DNA from 3 places in the Janthinobacterium sp. Ant5-2-1 genome. Region 1 is predicted to be linked to each of the others. Evidence: predicted binding sites of a transcription regulator. Region 1 holds the regulator's gene; each other region holds the start of a gene.
What was found. The regulator LexA, encoded in region 1, represses DNA repair genes until DNA is damaged. The targets are predictions, from matches to a motif close to ACTGTATNNNNATACAGT.

Region 1 (7,149 bases):
CTGCAAGGCACGACGGGCATCGGCCATTGCCGTTACCCGACGGCCGGTTCGTCGAGCGAAGAGGAAGCACAACCGTTCTATGTGAATGCGCCGTTCGGCATCACGCTGGCGCACAATGGCAACCTGACCAACTGGGAACAGTTGAAGCTGGAAATGTTCAAGAACGACCGCCGCCACATCAATACCGATTCCGATTCGGAAGTGCTGCTCAACGTGCTGGCGCATGAAATCCAGGAAGCGACGACGGGCCTGAACCTGGACCCGGAAGCCATCTTCAAGGCCGTTACCGTGCTGAACCGCCGCGTCAAGGGTGGTTACGCCGCCGTCGCGCAAATCGCCGGCGTGGGCTTGCTGGCCTTCCGCGACCCGCACGGCATCCGTCCCTTGTGCCTGGGCATCAATGAAACGGAGCAGGGTCCCGAATACCTGATCGCTTCCGAATCCGTGGCCCTGGAAGGTATGGGCTTCCGCTTCGTGCGCGACATCGGTCCCGGCGAAGCCGTCTTTATCGATGCCGACAAGAAATTGCACAGCGCCCAGTGCGCCGACAATGCCAGCCTGAACCCTTGTGTGTTCGAATTCGTCTACCTGGCCCGTCCCGACTCCGTCATCGACGGCGCCTCCGTGTACGCCACGCGCCTGAAAATGGGCGAATACCTGGCCGAGAAGATCCGCGCCGAGTTGCCAGGCGTGCATATCGACGTGGTCATGCCGATTCCCGATTCCTCGCGTCCGGCCGCCATCCAGCTGGCCATGGCGCTGAACATCGAGTACCGCGAAGGCTTCATCAAGAACCGCTACATCGGCCGCACCTTCATCATGCCGGGCCAGGCGGCGCGCAAGAAATCCGTGCGCCAGAAGCTCAACGCGATCCCGTCCGAATTCAAGGATAAAGTGGTGCTGCTGGTCGACGATTCCATCGTGCGCGGCACCACCAGCCGTGAAATCGTGCAGATGGCGCGTGAAGCGGGCGCGACGAAGGTCATCTTCGCTTCGGCCGCGCCACCGGTGATCTACCCGAACGTGTACGGCATCGACATGCCGACGCGCGACGAGCTGATCGCCTACGGCCGCACGACGGAAGAAGTGTGCCGCGAAATCACGGCCGACTACCTGGTCTACCAGGATATCGGCGCGCTGAAGCAGGCGATCGCCGACGTCAACCCGGCACTGACCAATTTCGAAGCGTCGTGCTTCGATGGCGTCTACGTGACGGGCGACGTATCGCAGGAATACTTGGACCGCCTGGAATATGCGCGCCACCATCCGAAGGCGGCAGCGCCCGAAGATACGCCGCGTTCCCAGCTGAACCTGAACCTGGCCACGACAGAAGCATAAGTACCTGCCCGGCCGATGCCGGGCTTTTTTTTCTTTGCGATCATGAACGATAAAAAAAACTACGGCTTCACCACCACCATCCTGCATAACGACCGCCGCAAGGGCATCGAGCACGGCTCGCTGCACAAGCCCGTGCATACTTCCGTTGCCTTCGGTTACGCCGATGCGCGCCAGCTGGCTTCCGTGTTCCAGGGCAAGGAAGCGGGCTTCCGCTATGGCCGCCAGGGCAATCCGACCGTCTCCGCGCTGGAAGACAAGGTCAACAAGATGGAAGACGGCGTGGCGACTTTGTGCTTCGCCACCGGCATGGGCGCCATCGGCGCCGTGGTGCAATCGCTGTTGCGCGCCGGTGACCATGTCGTGTCGTCGGCCTTTTTGTTTGGCAACACCAACAGCCTGTGGCAAACGGTGACGGGGCAGGGCATAGCCGTGTCGTTTGTCGACGCCACCGATGTCGCCAACGTGGCGGCCGCCATCACGCCGGCCACGCGCATTGTGTTTGTGGAAACCATCGCCAATCCCCGTACGCAGATCGCCGACCTGGCAAGGATCGGCGACTTGTGCCGGGAGAAGGGCATTTTGTATATCGTCGACAACACGATGACGACGCCATATCTGTTCCGCCCGAAAGCCGTGGGCGCGGGTCTGGTGGTCAATGCCTTGACGAAATCCATCGGCGGCCATGGCAATGCGCTGGGCGGCAGCTTGACGGACACGGGCGTGTTCGACTGGACGCGGTATCCGAACATCTTTGAAAATTATAAAAAGGCGGCGCCCGCCCAGTGGGGCATCGCGCAAATCCGCGCCAAGGCCTTGCGCGACTTCGGCGCTTCGCTGGGGCCGGAAGCGGCGCACCATATCGCTGTCGGCGCGGAAACCATGGCCTTGCGCATGGACCGCACCTGCTCGAACGCCCTGGCGCTGGCGACCATGCTGCAGGCGGACCCGAGAGTGGCGGCCGTGCACTACCCGGGCCTGGCGTCGCACCCGCAGCACGCGCTGGCAACGGACTTGTTCCGCAGCTATGGCTCGCTGTTCAGCTTTGAGCTGAAGGATGGCATCGACTGCTTCGATTTCCTCAATCGTTTGAATTTGGCTATTCCAGCGAGCAACCTGGGCGACACGCGCACCCTCGTCATTCCCGTCGCCCACACGATTTTCTACGAGATGGGTGCCGAGCGCCGCGCCAGCATGGGCATCGCCGAATCCCTGATCCGCGTGTCGGTGGGCATCGAAGATGAGGCCGATCTGCTGGAGGATTTCAGCAGTGCGCTGGATGCATAAGCAGCCGCGCACCATGTAAAAAGGGCCGCGACAGTCATGCTGTCGCGGCCCTTTTTTACGTGCTGCAGTTTAATGCCAGCTGCGCATCAGTCCGACGGCGAGGCCTTCCAACGCAAACTCGTCTTCGGGCGACACGGTGATCACCTTGAAGTCCGGGTTCTCCGGCAGCAGTTCGATGACGGAGCCCGTCTTCTTGTAGCGCTTGACGGTGACTTCGTCGCCGATGCGGGCGACGACGATCTGGCCATTCTTGGCGCTGTCGACCTTTTTCACGGCCAGCAAGTCGCCATCCATGATGCCGGCGTCGCGCATGGACCACCCGCGCACTTTCAGCAGGAAGTCGGGCTTGGCCGAAAACAGGGCCGGGTCCACGTTGTAGCTCGCTTCCAGGTTTTCCTGCGCCAGGATGGGCGAGCCTGCCGCCACCCGGCCGATCAGAGGCAGCGACATCAGCAGCGCTGCCGGCACTTTCGACGGCGGCGCTTCGGCGGCCGCGCCGATCAGGCGGATGCCGCGCGAGGTGCCGGGCGAAATCTCGATCGCGCCCTTGCGGGCCAGGGCCTGCAAATGCTCTTCGGCCGCGTTGGCCGATTTGAAACCCAGTTCATTGGCGATTTCGGCACGGGTGGGAGGGAAGCCCGTGTTTTCAATCGCGTCTTTGATCAGGTTCAGGATTTGTTCTTGTCGTGCTGTCAGCTTGATCATGAGCGGTGGGTGCATACTAAAATGCTGTCTATATGAACAGTCTGTATTTTTGTACAGTATCGTCCACTATGCAAGGGGATTTCCGTGTTTTGGGCGAATTTCGCAAGAAATACTTGTCCATGGGCGCAAAGCGCGGCGGCGCACGGGCTTTTCGGGCGCTTGTGGAAGGAATGATTGAAACGTTTGCAAAAGGCGGTTATAATCTTCGGCTGACCTTCCCACACCCGTCTTGACGCCGGGGTGGGCGATTATCAATCCGACCTGAAGGAGTTTGCATGCGTCATTATGAAATAGTCTTTATCGTCCATCCGGACCAAAGCGAGCAAGTGCCCGCGATGATCGAACGCTACAAAGCCAGCGTAACCACCCGCGGCGGTTCGGTTCACCGCGTGGAAGATTGGGGTCGCCGTCAAATGGCTTACTCGATCCAAAAGCTGCCTAAAGCACACTACATCTGCCTGAACATCGAATGCGACAACGAGACCCTGGTCGAGTTGGAAACAGCATTCAAATTCAATGATGCCGTGTTGCGTCACCTGACCGTTAAAATGAAGAAAGCTGAAACAGCTCCTTCGCCGATGATGAAATCGGTACAACGCGAAGACGCGGCCAAAAGCCACCGCACCGAAGCACCAGCAGCCGCTCCAGCCGCCGCAGCAGCAGCTTAATTCTTGACCGGGATCGTGCGCTGAACCAGCTACAAGTAACCGCCATCATTGCCGAGCGCGAAATATTGCGCTATACCCCGGCAGGGCTGCCGATTGTGAATGCAGTATTGCAGCACAGTTCGCAGCAGATGGAAGCAGGGATTGCCCGTTTGACCGAGTTTGATGTTGCCGCGCTAGCCGCTGGCGAAATTTCAGGCAGGTTCAGTCAGGCAAGCTTGGGTGGGGTGTATCAGTTCACGGGTTTCCTGGCCAGGAAGAGCCGCAACAGCAAGAGTTTGGTGTTTCACATCATTGATTTTAGTGCAGTCAATTCTGACTAGCGCATTTTAGATACAGGAGCCTGACATGGCATTCGGTAAAAAGTTCGACAAAAATAAGCTCAAGCTTAAAGAAAAACGCAAACAGCAAAACCCGTTGTTCAAACGCAAGAAGTTCTGCCGCTTCACCGCAGCTCACGTTGAGCAAGTCGACTACAAAGACGTCGACACGCTGAAAGACTTCGTCCAAGAAAACGGCAAGATCATGCCAGCACGCCTGACCGGTACCAAAGCGCACTACCAGCGCCAAGTTGACACCGCAATCAAGCGCGCTCGCTTCCTCGCGCTGCTGCCATACACCGATCTGCACCACGCTTAATCGGTCAGATATTCCTGGAGAAGAACTATGCAAATCATTCTGTTAGAAAAAGTTGTTAACGTCGGTAACCTCGGCGAAGTCGTCAAAGTCAAAGACGGTTACGCACGTAACTTCCTGATCCCGCAACGCCTGGCACGTCGTGCTACGGCAACCGCTGTGGCTGAATTCGAAGTCAAGCGCGCCGAACTGGAAAAAGCTGCTGCCGCCAAACTGGCCGCATCGCAAGCCCAGGGCGAAAAACTGAGCGGCCTGACCGTTCAAGTTGCTCAAAAAGCTGGTGTTGATGGCCGTCTGTTCGGTTCCGTCACCAACTTCGACATCGCTGAAGCGCTGACCAAGCAAGGTTTTGCTGTTGAAAAAGCACAAATCCGCATGCCTACCGGCCCGCTGAAGATCGTTGGCGAGCACAACGTTTCGGTTGCTCTGCACACCGACGTGGTCGTGGAAGTTGTTATCGCTGTCGTTCCAGACGCGAACGCGTAATTGTCTGCGGGCCTGGCCCGCAAGCATTGCCGCACTATGAAAAGCCGGGTTCGCCCGGCTTTTTTGTGGCCTTTTTTTCGCTCAATTTCAGCCCTTTATTTTTGCCAGCACGCCGAAGCGGGTATAATTCGCGCCATGAACGCCCCCTCTGATCCGCAACTGGATTCCCTCCGTATTCCGCCGCATTCGATCGAAGCAGAACAATCCGTCATCGGTGGTCTGCTGCGCGACAATGCCGCGTATGACCGCATCGCCGACTTCATGCATGCGGAGGATTTCTATCGCTATGACCATCGCATCATCTTCGAGCAAATCGTCAAGATGGTTAACGCTTCCAAGCCAGCCGATGTCATTACTGTTTTTGAAACCCTGACCCAGCTCGGCAAGGCCGATGATGTGGGCGGACTCGCTTACCTGAACGCCATGGCGCAAAACACGCCATCGGCCGCGAACATCCGGCGCTACGCCGAGATCGTGCGCGACCGCGGCGTGCTGCGTAAACTCATCACCGTCGCCGACGATATCTCCGGCACGGCCTTCAGCCCGCAAGGCAAGGAAGTCAAGCAGATGCTTGACGAGGCCGAATCGAAGATTTTCGCCATCGCCGAAGAAGGCGCGCGCGGCGCCCAGGGCTGGACCGCCATCCAGCCTCTGCTGACGCAGGTGGTCGAGCGCATCGACGAACTGTACAGCCGTGACAACCAGAGTGAAATCACGGGCGTGCCCACCGGTTTCATCGACCTCGACCGCATGACCTCGGGTCTGCAGCCGGGCGACCTGGTGATCGTGGCGGGCCGTCCGTCGATGGGTAAGACGGCGTTTTCCGTCAACATCGGCGAAAACGTGGCCATCGACAGCGGCTTGCCCGTGGCCGTGTTCTCGATGGAGATGGGCGGCGCCCAGCTGGCCATGCGTATGCTCGGCTCCGTCGGGCAGCTCGACCAGCACCGTTTGCGTACTGGCCGCCTGAACGACGAAGACTGGCCGCGCCTGACGAATGCGATCCAGAAGATGAACGACGCGCAGTTGTACATCGATGAAACGCCGGCGCTCAATTCCATCGAATTGCGCGCCCGCTCGCGCCGCTTGTCGCGTCAATGCGGCAAGCTGGGCCTGATCATCGTCGATTACTTGCAACTGATGTCGGCCAATACGCCGGGCGACAACCGCGCCACGGAAATTTCCGAGATTTCACGGGGCTTGAAAGGCTTGGCGAAAGAACTCGGTTGCCCCGTGATCGCGCTGTCCCAGCTGAACCGCTCGCTGGAACAACGCCCGAACAAACGTCCTGTCATGTCCGACTTGCGCGAATCGGGCGCTATTGAGCAGGATGCCGACGTGATCCTGTTCATTTACCGCGACGAGGTGTATAACCCCGACTCGCCGGACAAGGGAACGGCCGAGATCATCATCGGTAAACAGCGTAACGGTCCAATCGGCAGCATCCGCCTCACCTTCATGGGGCAGTACACCAAATTTGGCAATTACAGTGGTGGCCTGGCGCTTTACCAAGGCGACTAACACAGCAGCACTGATATTCCATTGGCCGCCCCCGACAACGGGGCGGCTTTCTGTAGTAAATAACACGACTCAATGCTTAACGGAGAATGACATGTTTGGACGCTTGATGCCCACTGAGGGCAAGTTTTTTGAATTGTTTAACCAGCACGCGGAACTGTGCGTCAAGGGCGCCAAAGAGATGCTCGGCCTGATGACCAATTTCGACGACCTGGAAAACCGCGTGCATGCGATCGAAAGCATCGAGAAACAGGCGGACAAAGTCACCTACGCCACCGTGGAAATGCTGCACAAGACCTTCATCACGCCGATCGACCGCGACGACATCCATCAGCTGATCACGCGCCAGGACGACATCCTCGACCTGCTGGAAGATGCGGCGCAAACCGTCTCGCTGTACGACCTGAAGGCCGTCACGCCGGAAGCCAAGCGCCTGGCCGAACTGGTGCTGGCCTGTACCGAAAAAGTGCGCGACGCCGTCGCCATGCTGCACAACATGGACAACTCGCGCAAGATC
Region 2 (7,149 bases), on a different contig from region 1:
TGATGCGTTCGTTCTACGTCACCGGCAACTACAAGTTCTAATGTGACGTTTTGAATTAGCTTGTCTGAAAGCGCCTTGCACTTCACCGTGCAAGGCGCTTTTTTTATGCCGAAGGTCGTCGCAGACGAAAAAAAAGGAGCCGCAGCTCCTTTTTTGTACCGGCATAATTGCTGTTACGCCGTCGCTTCGCCGCCCAATGCTTCGACCACGTCGGCCATCAGCTTGGAGAGCTCGCCCGTCATCAGCATCACGTCGCCGTCGAAACGCTCTTCGTCGTTCTTCGTGCTCGATTCCGTTTCCTTGATCACGTCCAGCGGCTTGACGCTCTTGATGGCCAGCGACTCTGTCAGCACGAACGAGATCTTGTCGTTCCACGTCATGGCCAGGCGCGTGCATTGCTTGCCGGCCGCGATGTGGCGGCGCACGTCGTCCGCTTCCAGGGTGTGGCGCACGTAGCGCACGGTGGCCTTGCTCTCGCCCGTGGCGCGCAATTCCGTATCCATGTCGACCGTGAAGCCGGCAGGCGCATCGTCCGCTTGCAGCCATTCCGTCATCACCGCCACGGGCGAGCGCTGCACGCGCAGGCTTTCCAGCGGCAGTTTGTCGACGGCTTTCAACAGCAGCTTGATGACTTCATCGGCTTTCGCCGGGCTGGCGGCATCGACCACCAGCCAGCCATTGACGGGGTCGATCCACGTCCAGACGTTGCTGCGGATGCTGAAGGCGCGCGGCAGCAGTTCGTCGGCCACGCGTTCCTTCAATTCCTTCATGGCTTTCTTGCCAGGCGCAAAGCCTTGCGCTTCTTCCATCTCAGCGGCGCGGGCCTTGGCCACTTGGTTGATGACGGTCGCTGGCAGCAGTTTCTTTTCCGTGCCCAGCAGGATCAGCATCTGTTTGTTGACCACGTGGACCAGGCCGCCGTTCGGGCGTGGCGTATCCCAGCCCTGGCGCATCAGATCCATGCTGGTCGCCGGCGTAAATTTGTTCGAGGACAAGGCCTCTTCCAGTTGTTCTGGCGTGTAAGCCCACGGTGCGGGCAGGCGGTAAATCTGAAGATTCTTGAACCACATAGTTTTTGTCTTCCGTTTGTTTCAGTAGTGCCAGGGGAACGCCATTCTACACTTTCGACACGGGAATGCCGTCAAAAGCGCGGACTGGCGCGGTGTTGTTGCTGCGTGGGGAATGCCGCTACAGGGCGGGAAACAGCTCCGCCTGGGCTGGCGCCTGCCGCGTCACGATGGCAGGATCGGACAAGGTCGAGATGCGCACGCCCAGCAGGCGGATTTTCTTGTCAAATGGCACGCGCCGCAAGCAATCGCGGCTGGCGCGCAGGATGGCGGCGGCATCCGCCGTGGCGCTGGGCAAGGTGATATCGCGCGTGACGGTGCTGAAATCCTCGAAGCGCAGCTTGATGCCCACCGTGCGCCCCGCCAGCGACTGTTTGTCGAGGTCGCCCGCCACGCGCGTGCACAGGCTTTCCAGCTTTTCCGACAGGGTGGCCCGGTCGCGCACCACCTGCAAGTCGCGCTCGAACGTCGTTTCGCGGCTGACGGACTTGGTTTCCCGGCTCGTCTGCACGGGGCGGTCATCGATGCCCAGCGCCGCCTGGCGCAGCCAGCCCGTGTACAGGTCGCCGAACTGCGTGCGCAGCATGGCCATGTCGGCCCGGGCCAGCTCGCCGATGGTATTGACGCCCAGCGCTTCCAGCTTGGCCGTGGCCTTCGGGCCGATGCCATTGATCTTTTTCGCCGGCAAGGGCCACACGCGCGTTTCAATATCTTCCGGGTGCAGGATGGTCAGGCCGTCCGGTTTTTCCAGGTCGGAACAGATTTTCGCCAGTAATTTGTTGGGCGCCAGGCCGATCGAGCACGACAGGCCCGTCGCCTCGAACACGGCCGCCTTCAGGCGCGCCGCCATGGCCGGCGCCTGCTCGCCGTATTCGGTGAGGTCGACATAGATTTCATCGATGCCCACGTTCTGGATGATGGGACACAGCTGGGCCACGGCCTGCTTGAAGCGGGCCGAATAGTCGCGGTAAGCCTCGAAGTCGGCCGGCAGCAGGATGCTGTCGGGCGCCAGCTTGGCCGCCTTCATGATGCCCATGGCGGAAAACACGCCGAACACGCGCGCCGCATAGGTCGACGTGGTGACAACGCCGCGCCCCACGTAGTCGCGCATGCGCGCAAACTGCCGCGTGCCGTCTTCCTGCAGCACGGGCTGCTGCAAGCGCCCGCCGCCGATGACGACGGCTTCGCCGCGCAATTCCGGATATTTCAACAGTTCCACGGAGGCAAAGAAGGCGTCCATGTCCAGGTGCGCTATCCAGCGGCGGGCGGTGGGCGGCTCGGGAAGGGGGGAGGCAGATGTGGTCAAGGACACCTCGCGGCGGGATACTGTAGTTATATACAGTATCGCTGGAAATGCCCATGGATGCAAGTTGAAACGCACGAGCACGGCGGTTGCTTTTCTCAATAGCAAGATTACAATCCTGACACAACTATGAAAAGGAGTCGCCTTGTCTATCGCCCATCACGCTGCGCGCCGCCGGTCCGCCTGGTTATCCATCCTGCCGGCCCTGCTGCTGTCCACCCTGGCGCCATCCGCGCTGGCCGCCGACGCCACCACCGTTGCCACCATGTCGGCACCCATTGCCGCCAAGACAGCCTGGCAGGAAACGCGCCACGGCACGGTCGTCACGGACGACTACCGCTGGCTGCAAAAGAAAACCGATCCCGCCGTGATCGATTACCTGAATGCGGAAAACGCCTACACGGCCGCCGTCACGGCCCCGATCCAGCCGCTGGCCGACAAGGTGACTGCTGAAGTGAAGGGACGCATGCAGGAAGTGGACCTGTCCGTGCCTGCGCGCCAGGGCAATTTCTACTATTACACGCGCATGGAAGCGGGCAAGCAATATCCGATTCATTGCCGCCGTCCCGTGGGAGCCAGCGGCGCCTACGATGCGCAGGCGACAGAGGAAATCCTGCTGGACCAGAATCAATTGGCCGAAGGTCACAAATTCTTTGCCGTGCGCGCATTCAGCATCAGCCCGAATGAACAGTTGCTGGCCTACACCACCGACACGACGGGTTTCCGCCAGTACGAGCTGCATGTCAAGGATTTGAAAACGGGCAAGCTGCTGACGGACACCATGCCGCGCGTGACCTCGCTGGCGTGGGCGGCGGACAATGCCACCCTGATGCTGGCGCAGGAAGACGCCACCACCAAGCGCTCGGACCGCGTGTTCCGCCTGGCCCTGGGCGGCGCGCCGCAACAGGTCTACCATGAACCGGTGGAACAGTTCGCCATCCACGTGGACCGCACGCACGACAAGCAGTTCTTCGTGCTGACCTCGGGCAGCACGGATACGAGCGAAGTGCTGCTGCTGCCGACGAACAAGCCGCAAGGCAGTTTCCAGAGCGTGCTGAAACGCGAAAAAGGCCACCGCTACATCGTCGAGCACCGCGACGGCCAGCTGTATATCGTCACGAATAAGGAGGCGAAGAATTTCCGTGTCGTCAGCGCGCCGCTGTCCGCACCGCAGCCGAAGAACTGGAAGACCGTCGTGCCGCACAACAAGGATGCCGTGATCCAGTCCATCGACGTCTTCCAGGGCTACCTGGTGGTGATGGAAAAAGCGCGCGCCCTGAACCGCGCGCGCATCTACGATTTCGCGCATAAAAATTGGAAAACGGTGCAGTTCGACGACCCCGTCTACCTGGCGACGTCCGTTGGCACGCCGGAATTTTCTGCCACGCAATTTCGCATGTCCTACCAGTCGCCCGTCACGCCGCCCACCGTCATTGACGTGGCAATGCAAGACGGCAAGCGCACGGTGCTCAAGCAGCAGGAAATCGTCGGCGGCTTTGACGGCAGCCGCTACACGACGCAGCGCCTGTGGGTGAAAGCGCGCGATGGCGTGCAAGTGCCGCTGTGGGTCGTCTACAAGAAAGGCGTCAAGCTCGACGGCTCCGCGCCGCTGCTGCTGTACTCGTATGGCTCGTATGGCATTTCCACGGAAGCTACTTTTTCCATCAGCCGCATCAGCCTGCTGGAGCGGGGCGTGATCTATGCGCAGGCGCATATCCGCGGCGGCACGGACATGGGCGAAGCCTGGCATGAAGACGGCATGCTGATGAAGAAGAAAAACACCTTCAATGACTTCATCGACAGCGCCGACTACCTGGTGCGCGAAAAATGGACGAGCCCGAACCGCCTGATCATCCAAGGCGGCAGCGCCGGCGGCCTCTTGATGGGCGCCGTCGTCAACATGCGCCCCGAGCTGTTCCACGCCGTGCACGCTGCCGTACCGTTTGTCGACGTGATGAACACGATGATGGACGCCAGCCTGCCCCTGACGACGGGCGAATACCTGGAATGGGGCGACCCGAACCAGAAGGCAGCCTACGACTACATGCTCAGCTACTCGCCATACGACAACATTGCGCGCAAGAATTACCCGGCCATGCTGGTGACGACGGGCCTCAACGACAGCCAGGTCATGTACTGGGAACCGGCGAAATACGTGGCCAAGCTGCGCGCATATAAAACGGACGGCAATCCGCTGCTGCTGAAAACAAATATGGGCGCCGGCCATGGCGGCGCTTCGGGCCGCTATAACGCCATCGCCGAGAACGCTTTCAATATGGCGTGGATGCTGTCGCAGTGGGGTATTACGGAGTAAAGTGAAAAAAGCGCTTGCAGAAGGATTTTAGCCGTCCTATAATAGCGCCTCTTCCAGACGTGGTGACAAACGTCGGGATGGTTTTCTGAGACAAGCAACGGGTGCTTAGCTCAGTTGGTAGAGCGGCGCCCTTACAAGGCGTAGGTCGGGAGTTCGAGCCTCTCAGCACCCACCAAATCAGAAAACTGTCCAGTGCTTCATGGATCAGCAACACAGATCATACGAGCTTGGAGTGGTAGTTCAGTTGGTTAGAATACCGGCCTGTCACGTCGGGGGTCGCGGGTTCGAGTCCCGTCCGCTCCGCCAATAAAAGAAAAGCCCTTTGGTTCTCTGAACCGAAGGGCTTTTCCCATTTCAGAAGCCAAAAACACGTCAGCTCCCCCTTCCCTGAATATTTTTGCGCTTTTCAGCAAAAAAACTGCTGTTCGCCCTCAAGAATAGTTGCACAAGCACGAAAGCGCCCCCTATAATAGTGCCTCTTCCAGACGTGGTGACAAACGTCGGGATAGTTTTCTGGGTATGCGGGTGCTTAGCTCAGTTGGTAGAGCGGCGCCCTTACAAGGCGTAGGTCGGGAGTTCGAGCCTCTCAGCACCCACCACCAATACAGAAAATTATCCAGTGCTTCATGGATCAGCAACACAGATCATACGAGCTTGGAGTGGTAGTTCAGTTGGTTAGAATACCGGCCTGTCACGTCGGGGGTCGCGGGTTCGAGTCCCGTCCGCTCCGCCAATAAAAGAAAAGCCCTTTGGTTCTCTGAACCGAAGGGCTTTTCCCATTGTGGGGCCGCAAATGCTCTAGAATCAGCGCTACCCCGACTCCGCTCCTGCCTGATGCGCCTGCCCCGCAGCTTTTCCCCCTATCTCGCCCTGCGCTTGCGCCTGGCCCATCATGCTTTGCTGCAATTTGCCGCCAGCCTGGCCAGTTCCATGGAAATTCTCGTGTTCCTGGCCGGCCCCGTCTTGCTGGGCCTGCTCAGCGTCATCGCCCTGCCCGGCTTTCTCGCCGTCACCCTGCCCTGGCCCGCCGCCCTTGGCCTGCTGGGCGCGCAAGCGTTGCTGACCTGCCTGCCCGCCTGGCTGCTGCGCAAGCGATTGTTGCCGGCCAGTACCGCCGCCTGGCTGCGCCAGCTGCCCTTGTCGCCACGCCTGCGCTGGCACGCCGATATCGCCGTGGCCGGCATGCTGATGCTGCCGCTGGGCCTCGCCTATGCCGTCTCGGCCGGCATCTGGCTGGCGAAGTCGCCACCCTGGCTGCGCCCGGCCGCCGTGCCCGGCGTGGCCGCCACCGTCGCCGTCTGGCTGCTGGCCTGGCTGCTGACGACGCTCATCGTGACGCAGCGCCTGCGCGCGCCGCGGCCGGCACAAAAGGCGCGCGCCCCCACGATGACGGCCTACGTGCCGCAACGGCCCCGCTGCTCTACCCTGTTCCTGTGGCGCCAACTGTTCTGGCTGCCGTTCTGGCGCAACGAGAATATGATCGGCCTGCAGCAAAGCCTGCTGCTGGCTACGGCTGGCGCCAGCATGCTGGCCTGGCTGCTGCGCACACCCCTCGTGCCCGCACCGCTGCTCGGTTTGCTGGCCAGCGCCAGCCTGGTCATTGTGACGGACCGCGGCGACAAGGCCGTGCGCGAGCAGATCGCCGTACTGCGTCCCGTGCTGAACGCCTGGCCCCTGGCCAACGCCACCTTGCTGCGCCTGGCCTGCGCAGCCAGCCTGCTGCCACCGTTTGCCGTGCTGCTGGCAGGTGCGCTCTTGCTGCATTGCATCGATCCCGCCGCCTTGCAACAGCGCGTGGCCAGGGTGTACGCCTTCACCGCCAGCGCGGCCCTGCTGGCCATCGTCGGCTTGCCCCGCCTGACGGCGCGCGGGCGCGTCGCCCTCGTCGTCCTGTCCATCCTCGCCTTGAGCGCCATCGGAAGCGAATTATGGAATTGAACCTGTCTTCTCCCGTGCTGCACGTCGAGCACCTCGATTTTCACTTCCCCACGCACAGCGTCTTCCAGGGATTCAATCTGCAATTCGGCCCTGGCGTCACCTGGCTGCGCGGCGCGAACGGGGCTGGCAAAACGACCCTGCTGAAGCTGGCGGGCGGCGCCCTGCTGCCCGCGCGCGGCGTCATCCGCCTCGATGACGTCGACAGCGGCCGCATGCCGCTGGCCTACCGCACGCAGGCGTTCTATTGCGGCGGCGACACGCCCGCCCTGCCCTGGCTGCAAGTGCACGAGTTTCTCGACCTGCACCTGGCCCTGTATCCAGGCAGCGACCCGTCCCTGCTGAATGAGGAGTTGAGCGCGTTTGCCATGACGTCCACCTTGCAGCAGAGCATCACCGCCCTCTCCCTGGGCCAGCACAAAAAACTGCAACTGGCGCTCGCCCTGGCCTTGCCCGTGCGCCTGCTGCTGATCGACGAGCCGTTCAACGGCCTCGACGCGGCGGCCATGGCGCACCTGCGCGCGCGCCTG
Region 3 (7,149 bases), on a different contig from region 1:
AGGGCCAGCAGCTGGTTGACCAGGCGCGTGGCCGCTTCCGAACTTTTCGCCAGCTGCAGCAGCGAGCGGTGGATCTCGTCGTGGTCGGTCTGGCGCAAGGCCAGCTCCGATTGCATGCGCATGCCGGCCAGCGGCGTCTTCATCTGGTGCGCGGCATCGGCGATGAAGCGTTTCTGCATGTCGATCGACAGCGACAGCCGCGCCAGCATCTCGTTGAGCGAACCGACCAGCGGCGTGATTTCCTCGGGTACCTGGCCCGATTCGATGGGCGATAAATCGTCGGGCGGCCGGGCGCGTATGCGTTCCTGCAATTGCGCCAGCGGCGACAGGCCGCGCGCCAGGGCAAACCAGACCAGGGCCAGGATCACAGGCAGGATGATGAACTGCGGCAAAATCACGCCCTTGATGATTTCATTGGCCAGTTGGGCGCGTTTTTCCAAGGTTTCCGCCACTTGCACCAGCGCCCGGCTTTGTTCCTCGTCGTTGCCGGAAGCAATATCGAGATAGCTGAACGCCACGCGCACGGGCGTGCCGTGGATGGTGTCGTTGCGAAACAGCACCATGCCGCTGCGGTATTTGTCGGGGTCTTGCGGTGGCGGCAAATCGCGGTCGCCGGCCAAGTATTCGCCGCGCGGTCCCACTACCAGGTAATACAGGGTGTCGACATCGTCGCCGCGCAGCAAGTCGCGGCCATTATTATTGCTGCTCTTTTGGTTCCTGTCCGGCGCGCGGCGCAGCATGGCCCCGTCGGCCTGCTTGACCTGCTGCGTGAGCACCGTCACGCTGTCTTCCAGCGCATGGTCGAACGGCTGATTGGCGATGCCCTTGGCCACCAGATAGGTGATGGCGATGCTCATCGGCCACAGCAGCAGCAGGGGCGCCAGCATCCAGTCGAGGATTTCGCCGAACAGCGAATGCTCGATGGTGTCATCCTGCTCGGTGGTGGGCGGCTCGAACCAGTCGTCGTCGTCCGGTTCGTCCGCTGGCGCCTCGCGTGCCTTCACTTGCTCGCGGGTCCGCTGGCCGGGCTTGCCGACTCGCCCGCTTCGGCGTTCAGGCGCGCCGCTTCCGAATATTTTTCCAGGCAATAGCCGAGGCCGCGCACGGTGGCGATGCGCACGCCGCCCACCTCGATCTTCTTGCGCAGGCGGTGGACATACACTTCGATGGCGTTGTTCGACACTTCCTCACCCCATTCGCACAGGTGGTCGACCAGCTGCTCTTTCGAGACGAGGCGGCCGGTGCGGCCCAGCAGGATTTCCAGCAAGCCCAGTTCGCGCGCCGACAGGTCGAGCATCTGGTCGTTGATGTAGGCGCTGCGTCCCACCTGATCATAGCTGAGGGGGCCGTGCTTGATGATGGTGGCGCCGCCGCCGGCGCCGCGGCGCGTCAGGGCGCGCACTCTTGCCTCCAGTTCCGACAAGGCGAACGGCTTGGCCATATAATCATCGGCACCGAGGTCGAGGCCATTGACGCGTTGTTCGATGGAATCGGCGGCCGTCAGGATCAGTACCGGCAGCAGCGAGGCGCGCGCGCGCAGGCGGCGCAGCACTTCCAGGCCGGACATTTTCGGCAGGCCCAGGTCGAGGATCAGCAAGTCGAATTCCTGGGTGGACAGGGCCGTATCGGCTTCCTGGCCCGTCTTGACGTAGTCGATCGCATAACCGGACTGGCGCAGCGAGCGGGTCAGGCCATCGGCCAGCACGCTGTCATCTTCGGCAAGTAAAATACGCATGGTGCACTTCCTATGCTTTGCGGCGGTAGAAGCTTGTATTGTGTTTCATTTTCCGCAAGGTGGCGAATTTTTGTGAAAATCCAGGCTTGTATTGATCTGTTTCAAAACAAATCCACGTTCCGCTTGCATTGATCACTGTTTTTTTATACAGTACTGTCTGTGTAAAGAATTTAACCCACTGGCGCTATCGCAGGCTGCACGGTTCACGTAGATGCGTCACGTGAATCCGCAACTGTAGAACGGCTGAAAGAACATATGGACGATAAAAAAGCTGTAGTACCCGCATCGGAAAAAGCCAAGGCGCTCGCCGCCGCACTGGCGCAGATCGAGAAGCAGTTTGGCAAAGGTTCGGTCATGCGCATGGATGCCAGCGCACCGATCGAAGAAGTGCAAGTCGTGTCGACCGGTTCGCTCGGCCTCGATATCGCGCTGGGCGTGGGCGGCTTGCCGCGCGGCCGCGTGGTGGAAATCTACGGTCCGGAATCGTCGGGTAAAACCACGCTGACCCTGCAAACCATCGCCGAAATGCAAAAACTGGGCGGCACGTGCGCCTTTATCGACGCCGAGCACGCGCTGGATGTCGGTTACGCGCAAAAGCTGGGCGTGAACCTGCATGAATTGCTGATCTCGCAACCGGATACGGGCGAGCAGGCGCTGGAAATCTGCGACGCCCTCGTGCGTTCGGGCAGCGTCGACCTCGTCGTCATCGACTCCGTGGCCGCGCTGACGCCACGCGCCGAGATCGAAGGCGACATGGGCGATTCCCTGCCAGGCTTGCAAGCGCGCCTGATGTCGCAAGCCCTGCGCAAGCTGACCGGTTCCATCAACCGCACCAATACTCTGGTCATCTTCATCAACCAGATCCGCATGAAGATCGGCGTGATGTTCGGCAGCCCGGAAACGACCACCGGCGGCAATGCGCTGAAATTCTACGCTTCCGTGCGCCTGGACATCCGCCGCACCGGCTCGATCAAGTCCGGTGATGAAGTGATCGGCAACGAAACCAAGGTCAAGGTCGTCAAGAACAAGATCGCGCCACCGTTCAAGGAAGCGCACTTCGACATCCTGTACGGCGCAGGCACTTCGCGCGAAGGCGAAATCCTGGACCTGGGCTCGGATGCCAAGATCGTGGAAAAATCCGGTTCGTGGTACAGCTACAACGGCGAACGCATCGGCCAGGGCAAGGACAACGCCCGCGCCTTCCTGCAAGAGCGTCCGGCGCTGGCCCGCGAAATCGAAAACAAGGTCCGCGCTTCGCTGGGCGTACGCGAACTGCCGCCGCTGGCTGCTGAAAAACCGGAAAAAGCGGACAAAGCCGCCGACAAGGCTGCCAAGGCTGCGGAAGCCAAGCCAGAGTAGGTCGGATTAGCGCGGCAAAGCCGCGCGTAATCCGACAACACCACAGACGCCAATAATGTTGTCGGATTACGGCCCAAGGGGCCTAATCCGACCTACGCATGGCTTGCCGCAAGGTAGGACCATAATCGCCGTCCCGCGCTGTTGCGCCGGGCGGCGATTGTGTTTGGGTGACGTGATCGTGGAATGAAAGACAAGGTGGGTGTATGGCCGCAGTACAACTAAGCTTGAAGGGCAGGGCGCTACGCTTTTTGTCGATGCGTGAACACAGCCGCATGGAATTGCGGCGCAAGCTGCAGCGCCATGCGCAAGAGGGCGATGACGTGGAAGCCTTGCTCGACAGCCTGGAGCAAGCCAACTGGCTGTCGCAGGAGCGCTTTTCCGAGTCGCTGATCCACCGCCGCTCGGCCCGCTTCGGCAATAGCCGCATCATGGCGGAGTTGCAAAGTCATGGCATTGGTGGCGAGGCGCTGCAGGAACTCAAGGCGGGCCTGGCCGAAGGCGAAGTTGCACGCGCCTGCGAAGTGTGGCGCCGCAAATTTGGTGAAGTAGCGCAGGATGCGGAGCAGCGCAACAAGCAGATGCGTTTCTTGATGCAGCGCGGTTTTTCCCAGCGCGCCGTGCAAGCGGCCTTGAAGGGGCTGGATCCCGACGAGGAATAAGGCTGGCCAGGGCACGCCGGCCGCCACGGCCGTGCCGCCATGAACTGCGCTTTCAAACGCCGTCTGTTTCCCGTATGGCGATGCCGCGCGATCGGGTATGCTGGCGCTCGAACGCTGTGCGATGCGCAGCAACACTGACCGTGACAGGATGCAAGATGAGCAACTGGAATGCCGGCTATGTGGCCGAAATCGCCTATACCTATGGTTATTACGAAGAACTGAATCCTCTGCGCCTGCGGCTGCCCCTGCTGGCTGCCGGGCTTGCCTTGCCGGACAGCGGCACGGCTTGCGAGCTGGGCTTTGGCCAGGGCATCAGCGCCAACATCCATGCGGCGGCGTCCTCCACACGCTGGCATGGCAATGATTTCAATCCATCCCAGGCCGCCTTTGCGCAGGAGCTGGCCAGCGCGGCCGGCGCCGGCGCGCAGTTCACGGACGAATCGTTCGCGCAGTTTTGCTGTCGCGACGACTTGCCCGATTTCGACTTTATCTGCCTGCACGGGATCTGGAGCTGGGTCTCGGCGGACAATCGCGCGCTCATCGTCGACTTCCTGCGGCGCAAGCTGAAAGTGGGCGGTGTTGTCTTCATCAGTTACAACACGCAGCCAGGCTGGGCCGCCATGATGCCGATGCGCGACCTGATGGCCGAACATAGCCGTGTCATGAGCGCCGCGGGCCAGGGCGTGCTGGCCAGAGTCGCTGGCGCCATCGATTTCGTCGACAGGATGATCGCCGCGCAACCGCGCTTCCTGGAGGCCAACCCGCTCCTGGCCGACCGCATCGACAAGCTCAAGGCGATGGATGGACATTATCTTGCCCATGAGTATTTCAATGCCGACTGGCAGCCGATGGCCTTTTCCAGCGTCGCGGCCATGCTGGGCGAAGCCAAGCTCGAGTTTGCCGCGTCCGCCACCTATACCGCTCTGGTCGACATGCTGAACCTGACGGCCGAGCACCAGCAATTCCTGGCCGAGATACCCGATCCCGTCTTCCGCGAGACGACGCGCGCCTTCCTCGTCAACGAGCAGTTCCGCAAAGACTACTGGGTCAAGGGCGCGCGCAGGCTGACGCCGTTCGCCCAGGCCAGCGCCTTGCGGGCCGTGCGCGTGATGCTGGCCGTGCCGCGCGACGAAGTGGTGTTGAGCGTGCATGGCGTGCTGGGCGACGCCGATATGGATGAGCGCGTGTATGCGCCCGTGCTCGATGCCATGGCCGACCATCGCGTGTACACGATAGGCGAGCTGGAGCAGCAACTGGCGGGCAGCGAAGCCAGCCTGGCTGCCTTGCTGCAGATCATGCTGGTGCTGGTCAGCAAGGGCAGCGTGCTGGCTGTGCAGAACGAGGCCGACATTGCCGTGGCGCGGCCGCAGACGGCGCGCCTGAATGCGCACCTGCTGGAACAGGCACTGGCAAGAACCGATTTGAACATCCTCGCCATTCCCCTGACGGGCAGCGGCGTGGCTGTACCGCATTTACAACAGCTGTTCCTGTGGGCAAAACTGCAAGGTTGTTCAACGCCGCAAGAATGGGTGGCCGCGACATGGCCGGTGTTGCTGCGCCTGAAGCAGCTGCTGACGAAGGACGGGCAGCCCTTGTTGACGGAAGAGGAAAACCTGGCCGAACTGCTGGCGCACGCGCAGTATTTCTCTGCGCGTAGCTTGCCCATTTTGCGCGTACTGGGAGTGACAGACTGAGACGCGGCGCCGGCCAGCTTGCCGGTGCCCGCATACCCGTACCCGGGTTATTCATTTTGTGAATGTTTGTCATTCATTTTGCGATTTTCATTAATAATTTGCGGCGGGCGGCCAGACCAATAAAAAATTATGTTGCGGCGCAACTAGCGCCCTGTGTGCTACACTTTTAGGGTTTTTGCGGCGCCGCAGGTGCGGTTGCTGTTCGTAGAAGCTGCGAACGGCGTGCTTTATGCACATGGCTGCTTACTAATTATGGCCGCGCAAGCGGCATCGGTCTTATGCCCCTGTCAATTCCCGTATCCCGGCGCGCCCTACGGCACTCCCGCGTTATCGACGTCCAAGCGTATGTGCGCGACGACGGCCTGTGGGATATTGACGCCCATATCACCGACATCAAAAGCTATGACGCGACCCTGGCCTCCGGCCTCCGTCCCGCCGGCGCCCCTCTGCATGACCTCCACTTGCGCATTACCGTCGATCGCGAACTGACCATTGTCGAGGCCGAAGCTGCCTCCGATGCCGTGCCCTATCCCGGTTTTTGCGATACCATCGGCCCCGCTTACCGGGCCTTGATCGGTCTGAATTTATTGAAGAATTTCCGCCGCGACTTGAAACAGCGCCTGGCGGGAATCGCCGGCTGTACCCATTTGACCGAACTGGCGCAAGTCTTGCCGACTGCGACGGTTCAGGCATTTGCCGGCGATGTCTGGTCGACCCGCGACGGTGAGAATGCTGATTTGCCGCATGAAAAGCCGTTTCAACTCGACAAATGCCACGCCCTGCGCACCGATGGCGGGGCGGTTGCACAGTATTACCCGCGCTGGGTAGCCAAAGCGTGACCCCGGCGCTTACCTGTTTTTTTTGCACCACTAACCGTATTTTTACACATCAGTATCAGAAGGGAAGCCAGCATGAAAATCCATGAGTATCAAGCCAAAGAAATCCTCCGGCAATTCGGAGTGACGGTACCACGCGGTATTCCGTGCATGTCCGTCGAAGAAGCCGTCAAGGCTGCGGAAACCCTGGGCGGCCCGGTGTGGGTTGTCAAGGCGCAGATCCACGCAGGTGGCCGCGGCAAGGGCGGCGGCGTGAAAGTGGCAAAATCGATGGAACAGGTCAAGGAATACGCTGACCAGATCATGGGCATGCAGCTGATCACGCATCAGACCAGCGCCGAAGGCCAGAAAGTCAACCGCCTGCTGGTGGAAGAAGGCGCCGACATCAAACAAGAACTGTACGTTTCGCTGGTCACCGACCGCGTTACCCAGAAAATCGTCCTGATGGCGTCGTCCGAAGGCGGCATGGACATCGAAGAAGTGGCCGAGAGCCACCCGGAGAAGATCCACCACGTGACCATCGATCCGGGCGTAGGCCTGACCGATGCCCAGGCAGACGACATCGCCGCCAAAATCGGCGTGCCTGCCGGTTCCATCGCCGACGCACGCGTCAACCTGCAAGGCTTGTACAAAGCGTACTGGGAAACCGACTGCTCGCTGGCCGAGATCAACCCGCTGATCGTTACCGGCAGCGGCAAAGTCATCGCCCTGGACGCCAAGTTCAACTTTGACCCGAACGCCCTGTTCCGTCACCCGGAAATCGTCGCCCTGCGCGATCTGGACGAAGAAGATCCAGCTGAAATCGAAGCGTCGAAATTCGACCTGGCCTACATCTCGCTCGACGGCAACATCGGTTGCCTGGTGAA

Region 2: a site for LexA is predicted at 2,393-2,410, ahead of dinB (DNA polymerase IV). Genes of this name have one in related genera too.
Region 3: a site for LexA is predicted at 1,870-1,887, ahead of recA (recombinase RecA). Genes of this name have one in related genera too.

What each region holds. Positions count from the first base shown of each region.
Region 1 is NZ_LNCE01000025.1:57,789-64,937, forward strand. It holds gene purF (amidophosphoribosyltransferase) at 1-1,338, shown strand, start outside; gene ASN89_RS09350 (cystathionine gamma-synthase family protein) at 1,381-2,622, shown strand; gene lexA (transcriptional repressor LexA) at 2,692-3,327, opposite strand; gene rpsF (30S ribosomal protein S6) at 3,603-3,995, shown strand; gene priB (primosomal replication protein N) at 4,016-4,315, shown strand; gene rpsR (30S ribosomal protein S18) at 4,341-4,631, shown strand; gene rplI (50S ribosomal protein L9) at 4,659-5,114, shown strand; gene ASN89_RS09380 (replicative DNA helicase) at 5,250-6,635, shown strand; gene ASN89_RS09385 (DUF47 domain-containing protein) at 6,727-7,149, shown strand, end outside.
Region 2 is NZ_LNCE01000040.1:77,494-84,642, reverse strand. It holds gene ASN89_RS14175 (TonB-dependent receptor) at 1-41, shown strand, start outside; gene ASN89_RS14170 (recombination-associated protein RdgC) at 174-1,070, opposite strand; gene dinB (DNA polymerase IV) at 1,189-2,373, opposite strand; gene ASN89_RS14160 (S9 family peptidase) at 2,516-4,684, shown strand; tRNA gene ASN89_RS14155 (tRNA-Val) at 4,784-4,859, shown strand; tRNA gene ASN89_RS14150 (tRNA-Asp) at 4,914-4,990, shown strand; tRNA gene ASN89_RS14145 (tRNA-Val) at 5,208-5,283, shown strand; tRNA gene ASN89_RS14140 (tRNA-Asp) at 5,341-5,417, shown strand; gene ASN89_RS14135 (hypothetical protein) at 5,519-6,622, shown strand; gene ASN89_RS14130 (ATP-binding cassette domain-containing protein) at 6,613-7,149, shown strand, end outside.
Region 3 is NZ_LNCE01000013.1:45,435-52,583, forward strand. It holds gene ASN89_RS04605 (sensor histidine kinase) at 1-1,004, opposite strand, end outside; gene ASN89_RS04610 (response regulator transcription factor) at 1,001-1,735, opposite strand; gene recA (recombinase RecA) at 1,991-3,094, shown strand; gene recX (recombination regulator RecX) at 3,298-3,753, shown strand; gene ASN89_RS04625 (class I SAM-dependent methyltransferase) at 3,909-5,447, shown strand; gene ASN89_RS04630 (DUF2889 domain-containing protein) at 5,726-6,286, shown strand; gene sucC (ADP-forming succinate--CoA ligase subunit beta) at 6,359-7,149, shown strand, end outside.